3 regions of the Synechococcus sp. UW86 genome follow, and region 3 is predicted to be linked to each of the others. Evidence: predicted binding sites of a transcription regulator. Region 3 holds the regulator's gene; each other region holds the start of a gene.
What was found. Region 3 encodes NtcA, which controls nitrogen genes in cyanobacteria. Its sites were predicted from a motif close to GTANCNNNNGNTAC; they were not measured.
Positions count from the first base shown of each region.

Region 1: DXY04_RS03415 (molybdenum cofactor guanylyltransferase) is a predicted target of NtcA. The motif match lies at 2,297-2,310, and genes of this name have one in related genera.
Region 2: DXY04_RS01650 (DUF4278 domain-containing protein) is a predicted target of NtcA. The motif match lies at 1,911-1,924, and genes of this name have one in related genera.

Region 1 is NZ_UCNU01000009.1:185,732-191,215, forward strand. It holds gene DXY04_RS03400 (transglutaminase family protein) at 1-66, shown strand, start outside; gene DXY04_RS03405 (redox protein) at 54-545, opposite strand; gene DXY04_RS03410 (GTP 3',8-cyclase MoaA) at 625-1,668, opposite strand; gene DXY04_RS03415 (molybdenum cofactor guanylyltransferase) at 1,665-2,249, opposite strand; gene DXY04_RS03420 (NarK family nitrate/nitrite MFS transporter) at 2,524-4,065, shown strand; gene DXY04_RS03425 (nitrate reductase) at 4,148-5,484, shown strand, end outside.
Region 2 is NZ_UCNU01000005.1:89,990-95,473, reverse strand. It holds gene DXY04_RS01650 (DUF4278 domain-containing protein) at 2,004-2,171, shown strand; gene DXY04_RS01640 (hypothetical protein) at 2,892-3,080, shown strand; gene DXY04_RS01635 (hypothetical protein) at 3,439-3,795, opposite strand; gene DXY04_RS01630 (hypothetical protein) at 3,828-4,118, shown strand; gene DXY04_RS11990 (hypothetical protein) at 4,327-4,500, shown strand; gene DXY04_RS01625 (hypothetical protein) at 4,686-4,928, opposite strand; gene DXY04_RS01620 (hypothetical protein) at 4,947-5,240, opposite strand; gene DXY04_RS01615 (DUF3136 domain-containing protein) at 5,428-5,484, opposite strand, start outside.
Region 3 is NZ_UCNU01000009.1:513,065-518,548, reverse strand. It holds gene dcd (dCTP deaminase) at 1-463, opposite strand, end outside; gene DXY04_RS05040 (cob(I)yrinic acid a,c-diamide adenosyltransferase) at 463-1,062, opposite strand; gene rph (ribonuclease PH) at 1,208-1,951, shown strand; gene ntcA (global nitrogen regulator NtcA) at 2,010-2,726, shown strand; gene DXY04_RS05025 (DUF3084 domain-containing protein) at 2,754-3,905, shown strand; gene DXY04_RS05020 (resolvase) at 3,902-4,348, shown strand; gene DXY04_RS05015 (DUF3146 family protein) at 4,326-4,583, opposite strand; gene pth (aminoacyl-tRNA hydrolase) at 4,583-5,200, opposite strand; gene DXY04_RS05005 (TatA/E family twin arginine-targeting protein translocase) at 5,215-5,445, opposite strand; gene psbH (photosystem II reaction center phosphoprotein PsbH) at 5,455-5,484, opposite strand, start outside.

The DNA.
Region 1 (5,484 bases), 330 kb from region 3:
ATTCAGATCAGCGAAGAAGCCTCCGCAACGGAAACCCCTTCACGCAACCTGGTTCAGGCCGCCTGAAGCAACGGTTCCACCCCGTGCAACTGGGGCTTCGGCGCCGAGCTGTGGGTGGCTGCCATCAAAGCCGGAATTTCGGCGCTGTTGTAAACGCGAAATTCATGCACCAGAGAAGCGCCTTCTTCACGAACCGCCTGGTTCAGAACGACGGAACCATCGGGATCGGAGATCGAACGATGGAAGGTGCCAGGAGGGATGCGAAGGATGTCACCACCGCTTTCGAGCCGAACAATGTGAAACGGCTGCTCCCAGGCCAGGTTCACCAAGAAGAAGGTTCTGCCGCCACTGGCCGCCAGCAGATTGTCTTCCTGATGGGGATGCAGATAGAACTGCCAGGCTCCGCTCTCCGGATCGTTGGGAGGCGAGACCGCTGGGCCGCTGTGAATCACTAGGTCGCGCGCATTCGAGGTATCCACGGTGACGTCGAAAAAACGAACCGACGGGGTGTCGCGGAAGCGCTCGTAGGCCAGCAGTTCAAACATGTGGATGGATCCTTTTGGATCCTTCAGCTGCCCCGTTGTACCGAGAGCATCACGCAAAAACGGTGACGATCACGACGGTTCAGCCCCCCAGATACGCCATTTCCGCATGGGTTGACGCAGCAGCCGCTGGATCACGCTCCTCGCTGTAGCGGTCTTGACGTCGCTGCCAAAGCTGGCGCATGGCCTGCTCGAGGCGAGGCTCCGACGCCAGCGCAGGCTTGAGATCCGTGCCATTAGCGGAGAACAAACAGGTGAACGCCTGTCCATCGGCAGTGACGCGCAAGCGGTTGCAATCGCCGCAGAACGGCTCAGTGATGGAAGCGATCACACCGATGGATCCGGCGCCATCGCCATAGCGCCAACGCCGGGCCGTCCCACCCCGCGGGCGACCCAAAGGCTCCAGGGGCCAACGGGCATGAATGCGCTCCACCATCTGCGCCGCCGGCAGCACCTGCTCCAGCATCCACTGGTTGCGGTTGCCCACATCCATATATTCGATCAAACGCAGCTCGATCCCCTGCTGCCGCGCCAAACCGGCCAAGGGCAACAGCTGATCGTCATTGATCCCCCGTTGGATCACGGCATTGAGCTTGAGCTCACCACATGAGGGGTCAAAGCCAGCCGCACAGGCCGCGGCGATGCCCTCCTGCACCTGGCGCACCAGGCGGTCTCCAGCCACGGCACCACCCTGGAGCCCAGCCATACGCGCCGCTGCTTCCCCTTCCGCCGCATCCAGGCTGATGGTGATGCGATCCAGCCCTGCGGCACGCAACGCGCGAGCCATCGGTTCCGACAACAGCACCCCATTGCTGGTGAGCGCCACGGTCTGCAAACCGGCCATCGGATCCGAACGATCCCGCCGGGCCTGCGCCACCGCCTCCAACAAAGGCAACAAACGCCGGCTCAACAACGGCTCTCCACCGGTGAGCCGCAACGTTTGTGCCCCCAGGCGCGCGGCCACACGAATCACGCGCATCTGCTGCTCCAGCGTGAGCAGGCCAGGGGGCTCCTCCACATCCGGACAGCAGTACGGACAGGCGAGATTGCAACGGGCCGTGAGCGACAACCGCAACACCCCGATGGGCCGGTTGAGGCGGTCTGCGAGCGGCAGCGACGTGCTCATCTCTCCAACGCTGCCAGATCTGCAGGGCAATTGGCATTGACCAACGCCTCTTGAGGCAAGCGCGCCGCCTGATGGGGAACGCAGGTCAACCAATCCATCCAGCGCAACTCTCCGCGTTGCAGTTGCTGATCAAGGCAGGAGCGGAAGGGAGAACCGGAGGGGATCACCGCCAGCAATGGCTGCAGCCGTTGCCCGTCATGGGCCACCGCTGCCTGCTGCGGAGCACGCTTCCAGGCTGCGATCAGCTGCCGGACAACGGCGGTGTTCAAACGGGGCATGTCCACCGGCAGCACCAACAAAGCCTCCCCAGGCCGAGACGGCAACAGCCTGGCCAGCGCCTGCAGAGGGCCATTCCAGGGAGGGGGCTCCAGCACCACGGAACATCCCGGCCGGTGGGCCAGCAGCTCTGCGTGGGCGGCATGACGACTCAACACCTGCACCGGATGACCGAGGGGCAACAGCTGATCGACCAGGGCAGTGAGCCAGACACCACCGGAGGGATGCGGCAGGAGGGCCTTGTCACGCCCCATGCGACGGCTGCTTCCGCCACTGAGCACACAAACCCGCAAGCCTTGGTTCACATCGCAGACCAACAATCTGCACCAGCGGAGTCCAACAACCCACAAAAGTTGCAACCGCTACCAAATCATTGCCGCACAAGAACGTCTGATCCGATCAATCAGCCCCGTTGATGTTTGCTTCGGTACAGAAAAACAGAAATCGGTAACCAATCTGACCAAACACGGGCCCGACGAATTGATTAACTGCGCGGGTCAAACGGATTCTCTTTTCGACCGTTTTGCCATCCCCGGGCACCCTTCCTTTTGAAGCCCGAGGTTCCATTTCTTCTCCTCAATGCTTGGCGACCTCTGGTCGTTCCAGGGCAGGTACCGAACCCTTCACCTGACCTGGATCGCCTTCTTCCTGACCTTCGTGGTCTGGTTCAACCTGGCCCCTCTGGCCACCACCGTGAAAGCGGACCTCGGCCTGACCGTTGGTCAGATCCGCACCGTGGCCATCTGCAACGTGGCCCTCACCATTCCGGCGCGCGTGCTGATCGGCATGCTCCTGGACAAATTCGGACCCCGGATCACCTACTCCTCGATCCTGGTGTTCTCGGCGATTCCCTGCCTGCTGTTTGCGTCCGCTCAGGACTTCAACCAGCTGGTGGTGGCCCGTCTGCTGCTCTCCATCGTTGGCGCCGGCTTCGTGATCGGCATCCGCATGGTGGCCGAGTGGTTCCCGCCCAAGGAAATCGGCCTGGCTGAAGGCATCTACGGCGGCTGGGGCAACTTCGGCTCCGCCTTCTCCGCCCTCACCATGGTTGCCCTCGCTGGCTTCCTCTCCTTCTCCGGCGGCTTTGAACTGCCCACCGGCGCTGTTCTGAACTGGCGCGGTGCCATCGCCCTGACCGGCATCGTCTCCGCCGTATACGGCCTCTTCTACTTCTTCAACGTCACCGACACCCCCCCCGGCAAGACGTATCAACGCCCTGAGAAAACTGCAGGTCTGGAAGTCACCTCCATGCGCGACTTCTGGGGTCTGCTGGGCATGAACGTGCCCTTCGCAGCCATCCTCTGCGTGCTCTGCTGGCGTCTTGGCAAGGTGGGCTTCCTCACCGCAAGCACCTACCCGCTGGCCCTCGGTGCCGTTGCCGTCTGGTTTGCCTTCCAGACCTGGGGAATCATTCGCACCAACCGCGACCTGATCCTCGGCAACAAGGTTTATCCCAAGGAAGATCGCTACGAGTTCCGCCAGGTGGCGATCCTCGAGCTCACCTACATCGTGAACTTCGGCTCCGAACTGGCCGTGGTTTCGATGCTGCCCACCTTCTTTGAAACCACATTCGATCTGCCGAAGGCCACCGCCGGAATCCTGGCGTCCTGCTTCGCATTCGTGAACCTGGTCGCCCGCCCTGCTGGCGGTCTGATCTCCGACCGCGTCGGCAGCCGCAAGAACACCATGGGCTTCCTCACTGCCGGTCTCGGCGTGGGCTACCTGGTGATGAGCATGATCAAGCCCGGCACCTTCACCGGCACCACCGGCATTGCCGTTGCCGTGGTGATCACCATGCTCGCTTCGTTCTTCGTGCAGTCCGGTGAAGGCGCCACCTTCGCGCTGGTGCCCCTGGTCAAGCGTCGCGTCACCGGCCAGGTGGCCGGCCTGGTGGGTGCCTACGGCAACGTTGGTGCTGTGACCTACCTGACCATCTTCAGCCTCCTGCCGATGTGGATGGGCGGCGGCGGCGAACCCACCCCCGAGGTGATCGCGGCTTCCAACAGCGCCTTCTTCCAGATCCTGGGTGTGGCCGGTCTGATCGTGGCCTTCTTCTGCTTCTTCTTCCTGAAGGAGCCCAAGGGGTCCTTCGCAGACCTGCACGAAGGCGAAACCGCCTGATCCATCTCCCTCCGCAGCACCCTGTCGCTGCACAACGACCCGGAGCTTCGGCTCCGGGTTTTGTTCTTTTTTTGGTTCCTGCATGACCAACTCACCCCGCAGCGTGCGCAGCCAGTGCCCCTACTGCGGCGTGGGTTGTGGCCTGGAGCTCTTGCCTCCTGCCGTGAAGGGTGAGGCCGTGAAACGGGATGCCGAGGGCAACCCGATGTGGACCGCCCGCGGCGACCGCGAACACCCCTCCAGCCTTGGCCAGGTCTGCATCAAGGGCGCCACCGTCGGCGAAACCCTGGCCCCAGGCCGCCTGCGCCAACCCCTGTTCCGCCAGACCCTTGAGGACGACTTCGCGCCGATCAGCTGGGACGACGCTCTCAACAAAATCACCGGCCAGATCCAGGCGAGCGTGGCCCGGCGCGGCAACGCCGATGGCATCGCCATGTACGGCTCCGGTCAATTCCACACCGAGGATTACTACCTCGCCCAGAAGCTGCTGAAAGGCGCCCTGGGCACCAACAATTTCGACGCCAATTCACGGCTGTGCATGAGCTCAGCGGTGGCGGGCTACACCCGCAGCCTGGGCTCCGATGGTCCCCCCTGCAGCTATGAGGACCTCGACCACTGCACAGTGGCGTTTCTAATCGGCACCAACACGGCCGAATGCCACCCGGTGCTGTTCCAGCGGCTGCTGAAGCGAAAACGCAAAAACCCCGGCAGCGTCAAGATCGTGGTGGTGGATCCACGCCGCACCGACACCGCCAAAGCCGCCGATATCCACTTACCGATTGCACCGGGCAGCGACCTGGCCCTGCTGCACGGCATTGCCCACCTGGTGCTGCGCGAAAACGGCCAGGATCCGGCCTTCATCGACGACCACACCGAGAATTACGACGCCTTTTTTGACGTCGCCGCCCGCTGGACCCCAAGACGGGTGGCCCTGTTCTGCAACATCCCCGAAAAACGCCTGCGGGAAGTGGCGGCTCTGTTCCACCGGCGCGAGAAGGTGCTCAGCCTCTGGTCGATGGGGGTGAACCAACGCCGTGAAGGAACGGCCGTGGTGCAGGGGTTGATCAATCTGCATCTGCTCACTGGCCAGATCGGCAAGCAAGGAGCGGGCCCGTTTTCCCTCACCGGCCAACCCAACGCCATGGGCGGACGCGAAGCCGGAGGCCTGGCCCACCTGCTGCCGGGCTACCGCCTGGTGGCCAACGCCGAACACCGCTCCGAAGTGGAGCAGGCCTGGCAGCTGCCGGCGGGACGAATCAACGCCAAGCCCGGATTGGCGGCCTGGCAGCAGATCGAAGCCATGGACCAGGAGGCGCTGGATCTGTGGTGGGTGGCCGCCACCAACCCCCTGGTGAGCCTCCCGGATCTCGACCGGGTGAAGTCAGCCATGCAGAAGTGCCCGCTGGTGGTGGTGAGCGA
Region 2 (5,484 bases), on a different contig from region 3:
ACCCATTGATAGGGAATCTCCAGTGGTGCTGCACACCATTTTTCGGAGAGCTTTGGGATCAAGGATTTCTTCCATGAAAGTCTTATAAGCCCGTAGCGAGAGCTACAGATAATCGGCGTATGAGGCCTTATTGGCCATTGACCCAACGCCAAAGGCGAGCGACAAGGCCATTATGATTCCGCTGAATCTCGCGCTCCTGCCAAGCCTCGCAATCAGCGAGATCAATCTCTTCAGGCAGAGGCGCCCAGCTCCCCATCCACACATTCACCTTCTGCGGCTTGCGGTTGCAGGGCAAAGATTCAAGCCAGTTGAAGTAGGCGCGATCCATCAGTTGTGGCGCAGTTAAGGTCAGGAGGGTTATGACCTCTGCAGAGACTTGCTCGCTGAGGTGGTGGGCTTGGCTCGGGTGATCTGCCTGTGAAGTGCGGGGCGGATCACCCTGTCCTGAACTTGTGAGCGTGACGCAGGAGACACGCGAAGAGAAAGATTGACGGTTGAATAAAAATGAGACCTCGGCAATGAGAGAGGGGGTCTCGGGTGATCTGCTTCGCTCGGCAGGTCACCTTGCCTGCAATTCGGTAGTAAGTGACGCGAAGTAGTCGTAGCCAAGAGGATTACAACTGAGCTGCACCGTTGGATCGCGCATGAGCTGGTGGTGCGGCGGAGTCACGGTCGCTCGGGGCTCCGCTTGTCTGGAAATGGTTTGAGGCCCCGTTCTCAGCCGAGGCCCCGATTGGGTAGTGGCTGGAGCACGAAACCAGCCACGGGAGGAGTTATGGAGATGGCTGAGCTCAAGAAACTGAATAAGGACAAGCGACAAGCCGTCCACCAACAACTGTCACAGTGCCAGTTGGGTAGAGATAGTGAATGTGTGAGGAAAACGCCTCACGGGGTGGAAACAAGGTCACACTCCTGAGAGACGTTTTGGAGCCCCTGCCTTCGGCGGGGGTTTCTTTTTGCCTCGCGTTATCCACAGACCAAGTGGCCCTAACTACCGCTTCAAGCCTCAAAACGCCTCGCAAGCACTACTACTAGTGCTTCAAGCCATAAAAAAACCCGCTGTGACGTGCACATCGGGCCAGGTGATGGGGGAACTGACAATATGGCCCAGCTCTTAGCCACTGCCTAGCCCCACATCTGGTGTCTTAAGAGTCGGTACAGAACTTCACCGCACTATGTCCGGAATGTGGATTTGTTGGCACTTCTCAGTCCAACAAGGCTAGTTTTGTCCAGTCCGGTCGGGTGATGGGGATCAACCGAAAGGATTAGCGACCTCGGAGACACCTCCGGGGTTTCTTTTTGGGAAATGGCCTCCAACCAAAGATCTGGCTAAGGGTTGAGTTCAACCATCCCGATCTAAATGACCTCTGGATATCCAGAAACAACGGAGCAGGATCCATCGGCGCCAATCCAGCCTGGGGATCACCGCGAACGACTCGCAAAGTTCGTTAGCGAATTGTGGGCACAACGCCGACACGTTGTTGAGACTCGTCGCCGCATCGAAAAGAGATTCGCGGATGAGAACGACTGGTTTGTCCGCAAAGACACTGAACTCGTGGACTGAACTCCTGTCTGGCTGTGGCAAAGCCCAGACCATTAGAGCTATGACCTCAATAGAGACACGTCCCCACGAGAGGGTGGTGGGCTTGGCTCAGGTGATCTGCTCTATAGAGCTGCAGCGGATCACCCTGTCTGCGATTCCGTAGTAATTAACGCGATTTAGCTGAAGTCAGTGCGGTTACGACGGAATTGCACCGCAACTGGCAGAGCTGGCGGTGCAGCGGAGCTTCAATCGCTCGGGGCTCCGCTTGCCTGGAATTGGATGATGGCACTGAGCTGGATCCAGCCAGAAAAGTGCTGTGTATCCATATGAACGACAGGGGGGGGTGACGGCCCTGTATAAAAGATCTGTAGCAACCGCTACACAACGTTCACCCCTTTTGAAGGGGCGCAGACACTCCAAGCCACGGAACGGGGACTTGGAATTTTCTGAGGAACTAACCATGACTGCTCTTCTCTACAGAGGTCACTCCTACGAGGCTCCAGCAGCCTCGCCCAAAGCTTGTATTGAGCTGACCTACCGCCGCGAGACTTACAACACCTGCCGCGAAGAAGTCGCTCACAATGCTCATCCAAGCCTGACCTACCGCGGTGTTTCCTACGCCAAGTGATCAAGGCTTAAGCAGGAGATCTCAAGCCCCTGCCCACGGCAGGGGTTTCTTTTTGCCTGCATCTAAGCACCGACTTCCCAGAAGGAGATGGGCTGGGCTCCGAAGCTGGCTAGCCCCAGTGGGGAAACCAGGCTGGGAGAAGCCCCGCACGAGCAAGGCCAAGTACGACTGCCAGTGTTGCCAGCTTCACTCCCGTCAGGATTCCTGCTGTCTTCCATGTGAACAGCGATTTCGTGAGGGTGATCACTGCGAATGCTCAGCCAAAGAACATCATGTGCCATTGACGAGCGGGGCTCGTAAGGCTGAATGGCTCCCTTGCTGACTGGTCGTCAACTGAAGACATGATCCCGAAGCTCATTTGGAGATAGCAAGCGAGCAGCTCTGCCTTCTCCAAGCTGAGAACCTCAAGGGAAACAGATGATGTTCTGTGTTGAACGAAGCGATGGGCCCGACATTTGGTTTCAGGAGCAGTGCTTCGAGACTGAGTTCAAGGCTTTCACCAACGCCCGGGCCAAATCGCTGAATACTTTCGGGCTCTATCGAGTCATGTACGAAAGTCCCGGCAACTCAGGTGAGGTGCTGAGGATTTCAAAAGGGAAAGCGATCCTGGCTGAGGATGACCGACTCGTTGGATAAGTGTTGGTGCCTAAACAACGGAAATTCCGTGGTTTGGGCTAGCGCATCAAAGGCATTGCTAGAGCAAGGGTCCAGGCAATAGCCATGTACAACGTCGTCAAGCAAGAAGCTCCCGACCGTTGGGTCAAGGAGCTCTACTTCCAAACGGAATTCAGGGCTTACCTGTGTGCCCGCACAAAGTCGAAGGCGCTGATGTGCACTTACATGGTGGTTGATGCGACCACTAATGAAGTGACCTCGATCGTTCGTCACGGCAGCCCCCTCATCGCATGAGTGATGCTTACAGCGCCATCTGCCTGATCAGGGATTACGACGTTTAGCGCCACACTGTTGTCGTGGAGGCTCTTCTACTGCTGTTGATGGGAATGACCTTCCTGCTTCTTAGGAGGATTGTTAGAAGGGCTTATGCACGCTCCTACAAGCTTCCGCCTCAACAGGTTGATCTCGATGAACTCCGAAGGAAAGCCGGGTCATAAGGTCTATGAGAAGGCGAGCGCCAATCACCAGGCATCGCGCAACAAGCCTCAGAAGCAGAAGCAGCAACAGCAGTAGTCAGCTGCAAAATCACGGGCGGAGAAAGAGCGACTCAAGCAAGGAGCAGTTTTGGAATAGTGGAGGGATAGGAGACTTTTCAGCGTCGGTAGTACTGGTTCGGGGGGCGCCGGTTGTGCACCCCGATGCCCAACATCGCGCTCAGTTCACGAGCAGCGGCAACAGCGGTACCGATGTTGTTCGATTCCATCCCGCGGGCCATGCACTCCTGCAGGTTGTGGATCAAAACCGTGGCCATTTGAGGGTTCTCTACGTTCGTTGCCTCAAGGTCCTTGTGGACCAGATCCATTGCTTTGCCTGCGATCCGCCGCGCCGTGCGCCTGCTGACCCCCTCAGATTCGGCCAACCTGGCCACAACGTGGCTCACGGAGTGCCCCTGCAGGATCCATCCAGCTGCGTTGCGGATGCGGATCTTGTTTTCGGTCTGGGTGGTCATGGCTACATCTGGGTGGCAACAGCTGGACGCAGATGAAAAAGCTCCAGGAGATACGGGGATTTTTCGCCTTTGTGCTGCACCCGCCGAACGGTTACCTGCAACCGATCTGCACGTTGGTGTTGGCTCTGGCCGTGATGAGTGTGGGCGCCACGACGGCAAGGGAGGCCGAGAACAGAGAAATGTGCGCTCGTTACATGGCTTTTATCGGTCGCGATCGAGATGATCCACAACGCCAGGCCGCGTTGAAAAAAATGGCTGACCGTCTCGAGGTGCCATCCATACGAGGCAACGACGTTTATGCGTTCTGTGCGACGTACAGGTGAGGTCATAGGAGCCCTGCAGCAATGAAGTGCTCCTCGACCAGGGACAGCTCTGCATCATCGAGGTCCTCGGCCATATCGGCGATGACACCGGCCATGATGGCTCTGGTGATACGAAACCATTCCTCCCTGCTGCAAAAGGCCACCACTGAGGGATCCGCAGAGTCTGAATTGAGTGGGTAGGGGCCGCGGACTCTTAGGCCTGCCTCTCGTGAACCGTCATCCGAACATTGCCTTCTTCGGTGGCACCGTGATCATCGCGCTCATGGTTATGGCTGCTTTCGCCAATGTGGCCAACGCGTGCCATCACAACGCCGAGACAGCCGAGCAAACCTCGACAGACGCCCCTCGTAAAGCTGACGGGAAGGCTGAAGTAGAAGCCTGAGCCACAAGAGGCACAAAAAAGCCGGGTGCAGCTATCCCCTCGCAACCCGGCTGTCGCATTCACCGTTTATGTAGCTGGTCTTAGTCCGTCCCGTTGGACCTCAGTTATGGCTCAACTGTTCAGCTCGATACATGAGCTAGCTGGCGCATTGACTTAGGGCACCGGCGGCACCGTGGTCTGGCTGATCAAAAACCGCGGCCGTCACGTTCCCGCATTTCCAGGCGGAGTTGCTGATAGCGAAGCAAGGCCCGCTCTTCATCCAGCTGAGGAAACAGCAAACGGGCCTCTTCCAGGCTTGGCGGCTCCAAGAGCCAGTCATCAGAGCGATCCGGGGCCACTTGCTCAGGCTTGCGTTTCCACAGCTGGTGTCCTGGTGCGACCCAGCCAAACCAGCGACGAAAACGGTCGAACAGCTCGAGGGGGTGCATCCGATCACCCTAAGGAGATCACGAATCCAAGCGCTGGCATACGTGCATGGTTAATCCCCCTGGGCGATGTGAAACAACAGACTCGTTCTGAGGCATCAGGCTCTGCGGTTGCCGTCGCCTTGGATCCTCCCCATTGCGCCAGGGGGTGAACATCAGGAAATTTCCGGCCACCAGACCTGCCGTCACGATCACTGCGGCAATCTGCTCGAGCTGTTCGATCTCCATCCCTGCATTGTCCCGCGTTCTCCCAGCAGGGGTGTCCCCTGCATCGTCGACGGCTTGGGATTCAGCTCGCTCTGCAGTTCCAGGCAAAGGGCAGCTCCCAGCATCACCGTGACTACGCCTAGTCCCTGGTTCAGCTTGAGTCGCCTTCTGGGCTTGCGGAAAATACAGCGGGTCATACCAGGCCCTTGCTTCTCAGCCTGGTTTAACGCTTGTTTTCAGTTCAAATTGAAGCGTTGGCCACGAGAACGCTGGGAAAACGCTGAGACAACGGCTCTCAATCCTCTTTTGGGTTTTCCAGGTCGCGGCGGATCAGGGCCAGCAGGTAGGAGGG
Region 3 (5,484 bases):
AGTCAGCACCAGAACTGTTGCTGAATTCAAGGGTGAGGTGACCCTCCCAGCTCGCTTCTGCCGGGGTGGTGTTCACGATGATTCCAAGGCGAGCATAGGTGCTCTTGCCCAAGCAGATCACGGTGATGTTGGGGGGAACCCTCAACTTCTCCAGGGCCACACCGAGGCCATAGGAATGGGCCGGGAGAATGAAATATCGCCCGTCTTCATCCTCATGAAGGGGAGTGGGTTCGAGGTTGGCCGGGTTGAACCGCTTGGGGTTCATCACCGTGCCTGGAACATGCCGGAAGATCAGAAATTCCTGGGGAGAAAGGCGTAGGTCGTAGCCGTAGGAGGAGCAACCAAAACTCAGCACTGGCCGCAGCTTCTGTTCCGGCTCCAGGTGACGGACCAAACCGCTCTGGAATGGCTCGATCATTCCCTGCCCGGCCTGTTCAGTGATCCAGCGATCGCACTTGAGCATCAGAAACCTCGGCGCAACTCCGTGACTTGATCTGCCATCTCCACCACACCGGCGGGGATTGCAGGTCCAGTGATGATCACATCCATCGAAGCGGGCCGCTGCTTAAGGGCTGCAATCACGTCCGCCTCATCCAGGTATCCGAAGGCCACGGCAAGGCCGAGTTCATCCAACACCAGCTGGTCGAGATCTCCCTGGATCAGATGCTGACGGCAGATGGACCAAACCTCAGCCACCGCATCCGCACCACCGGGATGCCCCGGCGAGGAGAGGCAGAGGGGCACTTCCGGCCGCAGCCAAACGAGGCCTCCGCAGAGCTGCACCCGGCCGGCCGGTCCCTGCTGTACGCCCCCTTTGAGGAACTGACTGATCAGAACACGACTGCCCAAGCCGGCAGCTCGCATGGCCTGGCTGAGAACAGTGGCGAAACTGCCTCGATAAGGCGACGTATGCACTTGCAGCTGCCCTTCGGGAGCCACCAGATGTAGGGGTGGCGGATCAGAGACGGCAGGCAAGGGCCTCAGGCCCGCCCGTTGCAAGGCCTGCTGATCCCGATCCAGGGAATTTTGGAAGGATTGGGGGTCGGCGAGGCTTGTGGTCATCACGGAAGCATCTGTCCGGGCGACCCCGGCAAGACCTTGAATGTAGCGGCGAGATCACATTCCACAAGGGGATTGACACCACCCATGGTGTTTGGACAGGGCGAGAACCAACCGCCTGCGAGGCTTGACGAACTGCACACCAACGATGAGCCAATCCCCTGAACAACGCACTGATGGCCGTCGCCCGCAGCAGTTGCGACCGTTCTCGGTGACCTGGAATCCCATGGGGTTTGCCTTGAGCTCCCTTGTGGTTCACACCGGCCGAACCGCTGTTCTCTGCAGCGTTTGCTTGGAGGACAAGGTTCCCCGCTGGCGCAAGGGAGAAGGATTGGGATGGCTCAGCGCCGAATACCGGTTGCTGCCCGGATCCACCCCACAGCGGCAATCACGGGAGCTGATGAAACTCTCGGGTCGCACCCAGGAAATTCAGCGGCTGATCGGCCGAAGCCTGCGCGCCGTAATCGACATGGAGCGTCTAGGGGAGCGCACCTTGCTGATCGACTGCGACGTGATCCAAGCGGACGCCGGCACCCGGACGGCCTCGATCACCGGGGCTTGGCTCGCCCTGGACCAAGCCTGCCGATCCCTGGTGGACCAAGGAGTGCTGGAGCAATCGCCCCTGATCGATCAGGTGGCGGCTATATCCGTGGGCTTGGTTGATGGCCAGGCCTTGCTGGATCTGGACTACAGCGAAGACAGCCGAGCCGAGGTGGACCTGAACGTTGTGCAGTCCGGCGATGGCCGTCTGCTGGAAATCCAGGGAACTGCGGAGGGTGCGCCCTTCAGTCGCAGCCAACTCAATGAGCTGCTGGATTTAGCAGAGCCGGGATTGACATCCCTGATGCAGGCGCAACGCCAGGCCTTCAACGAGCACAGCAGCGTTACGTAATAACCGCTACATGGCGGCCACCGCCGGCTCCGTAACTTCGCCACACCAGGGGGTTGTCATGACCAGTAGCCGAGGTTTCAGCCGATACGCCCCGCAGATGGTGGCCCCAGCTCCCAGCGCAGAGCCCGCCAACCGTTCTCTGCTGGAGATCATCCGGGATCTCGATGGCGCTAGCAGTGAACTGGTGGATCGCAACAAGACCATCTTTTTCCCCGGAGATCCCGCAGAACGGGTGTATCTGATCCGCCGGGGAGCCGTTCGTCTGTCCCGCGTCTACGAATCGGGAGAAGAGATCACCGTGGCCCTGCTCCGCGAGAACAGCCTCTTCGGGGTGCTGTCACTGCTGACAGGCCAACGGTCCGACCGCTTCTATCACGCTGTGGCCTTCACCCGGGTCGAAATGGTGACGGCACCAGCGACTTCCGTGAAGGCCGCCATCGAAGCAGACACCAGCGTTGGCCTGCGCTTGCTTCAGGGTCTCTCCAGCCGGATTCTGCAGACCGAGACGATGATTGAAACCCTCACCCATCGGGACATGTCATCCCGGCTGGTGAGCTTCCTGCTGGTGCTTTGCAGGGACTTCGGCGTGGCAGATGAGCTGGGCATCACCATCGACCTGCGCCTGTCCCATCAGGCCATCGCTGAAGCAATTGGCTCAACACGCGTCACAATCACGCGTCTGCTGGGAGACTTGCGTCAATCCGGTCTGGTTCAGATTGACCGCAAGAAAATCACCGTTCTGGATCCGATCGCGCTGGCCAAACGCTTCAGCTAGGCCTGCCATCGCCCGACTTGTGCAGCCATGAGCGGCTGGGCACTGATTCTGGTTCTGTTGGTGCTTGGGGGCGTGCTGTCGACCCTGGGCGACCGCTTGGGCAGCCGCGTCGGCAAAGCGCGACTGAGTTTGTTCAGCATGCGCCCACGGCGCACCGCCGTTTTGATCACGGTGTTGACCGGCAGCCTGATCAGCGCACTCTCACTTGGCCTGATGCTTCTGGTTAGCCGGCAGTTGCGGGTGGGCCTGTTTGAACTAGATGCCCTGCAGGAGAAACTCCAAGACAGCCGTCAGCAGCTAAAGGCAGCCGAGCGGGAACGGGACAAGACCCAAACGGAAACCAAACGGATCGCCATTGAGCTCGAGCAATCACAGCAACGGGCCAACACCCTGCGCCTCGAACTGGCTCCTCTTCAGAAGGAGCTGGCCCAACTCGAAGCCGAACGTGAACGCCTCAGCCAGGACATCGCCTCCCGCGATGCGGACATCCAGCGCACGGAAGCCGAACTCAACAGCGTTCGCAGCCGCATCCGAGCCGGTGAGCAGGAACTCAAAGAACTGGAACGCAATCTGGTCGCCTTGCGGCGTGGATCGGTGGTGATCAGCAGCGGACAGACCTTGGCAAGAGCAACGGTTCGACTCGATGCTCCGGACCAGGCCAAACAGGCTGTCGACAGGCTGTTGCAGGAGGCCAATCTCAACGCCTACAGGAAAGTGCGACCTGGCGAAGCACCCGAACGGCAGTTGATCCGCGTTCCGCGCAGCGATGTGGAACGCCTGCAAAGCATCATCCGCAAACCGGAGACCTGGGTGATCTCGCTGCACTCAGCCACCAATGTGCTGCGAGGTGAAACAGCGGTGTACGCCTTCCCCGAGGTGCGTCCGAACCGGCCGGTGACCCAACGCGGAGACGTGCTGGCCACCACCACACTGCAACCGGATGAACGCACTCCAGAGGGCATTCGCACACGATTGAACCTTCTCCTGGCCTCGGCCTATGCCGAAGTGCAGCGGCGGGGATCCCTGACCGAAGGCCTTCAGTTCGATGGATCAGCCCTCTCCCAACTGGCCCAGACCCTCATGGAAGGAACCAGCCAAAGCGTGGTCTTGGACGTGATTTCCGCAGGGGTCAGCGACAGTGCCGATCCTGTCGTCGTCACCATTCAGGCCTCCCCATGAAACGGGTGGCCGTCCTCGATCCAGGCCGCTGCAAATGTGGTCTTGTGCTGGCCGATCTTCAGCTCGGCCTCGTGCGCGAAGGGCATGTGCTGGCCCCGGAGGCCGTCGAACCCTGGCTGGAGCACTGGAATCAAGACCGCGCTCTCGACCGCATCCTGATCGGCGATGGCACGGGAAGCCGAGCCTGGATCCAGCGACTGGAACGGCTGGGCCATCTCACCGTGGTTCCGGAGCAGGGAACAACCCTGAGGGCGAGACAGCGTTACTGGGCGCTATGGCCGGCTCGAGGTTGGCGACGGATGCTGCCGGCAGGACTGCGCGTTCCACCGGTGGATCTGGATGCTGTTGCAGCTTTGGTGATGCTTGAGGAGCACCTGCAATGCCGCCTGAAATGGCCTGAGCCTGCTCCCACGTTCTCGCTCAGAACCTGGCCCGGACCATGAAGGTGTAATCACCCCCCGGTTCCAGCCTGTAATCAGAACGCACCAGAAACCGCCGCAGGGCATCCTCGATCAGGGCACGTCCCAGGGATGGCTCCACTACCAATTCACCGCGATCAAAGGCCCAGGAAAACTGCCACTCAAACCCTCCAGCAGAAACTTCACCCTCCACGCACTTGGCTTGAAAACACTGGCGGAGCACACGCAAATGGGCCGTTGTCGCCGGAAGTGCCGGCATCAGTCGACCGACTCCAGGTCATAGCGGAAGCCGTTGATCCAGGTTCCAGCGCGCTCAAAGCTCTGGCGCTGAAGACGTTGAATCCCATCCAGAACAGCATCGAGAACAGCGCCCACACAGGGTTGCTCCGCCTTGCTGAACGGACCAAGAACATGGGACACCGTTCGGGCGCGGCGTTCGGCAGGGTTCTCAGCCGGCGCACCAATGCCGATCCGCAGCCTGGGGAACGCCTGGGTACCGAGATGCTGAATGGTGCTGCGCAAACCGTTGTGCCCGCCGGCACTGCCCTGGGCCCGCAACCGCAAACGACCCAGCGGAAGATCCATGTCGTCCACCAGCACCAACAATTGGTGAGGCTCCAGGCCGAACCAATCGAGAGCCGCACGAATGGCACGACCGCTGTCATTCATGTAGGTCTGAGGCATCAGCAAGCGCAGCCGCTGCTCACCAACCCCTGTATCGGCTGCAAGACCGTGCAACTTGGCTTGCTGACGAAAACTGAACCCAGAGCGCTCACCCAAAAGCTCGAGGGCCATGAAGCCGATGTTGTGACGGGTGCCGGCGTATTTCGCACCCGGATTTCCCAAACCCACCACCAGCTTGAGATCAGTGGTCATACCGCTGGAACGACTCAGTCGCTGGGGGGAAGTTCTTCAACCGGCTTCGCAGCCTCACCGGAAACTTCCGGTTCAGCCATGGCTTTGTTGATCTCGCGTTCGAATTCCTTAGAGGCAGATTGGAAGCCCTTCAGGGTTTTACCAAGAGTCCGACCAAGCTCGGGCAGGCGTTTCGGCCCGAAAACCAACAAGGCAACAGCGCCGATAACCGCCATTTCGGGGAGACCGACGCCGAAGATGTTCATGGGTGCAGATCAGCCGAGGCCGTTCCAGTTCACGTTGAT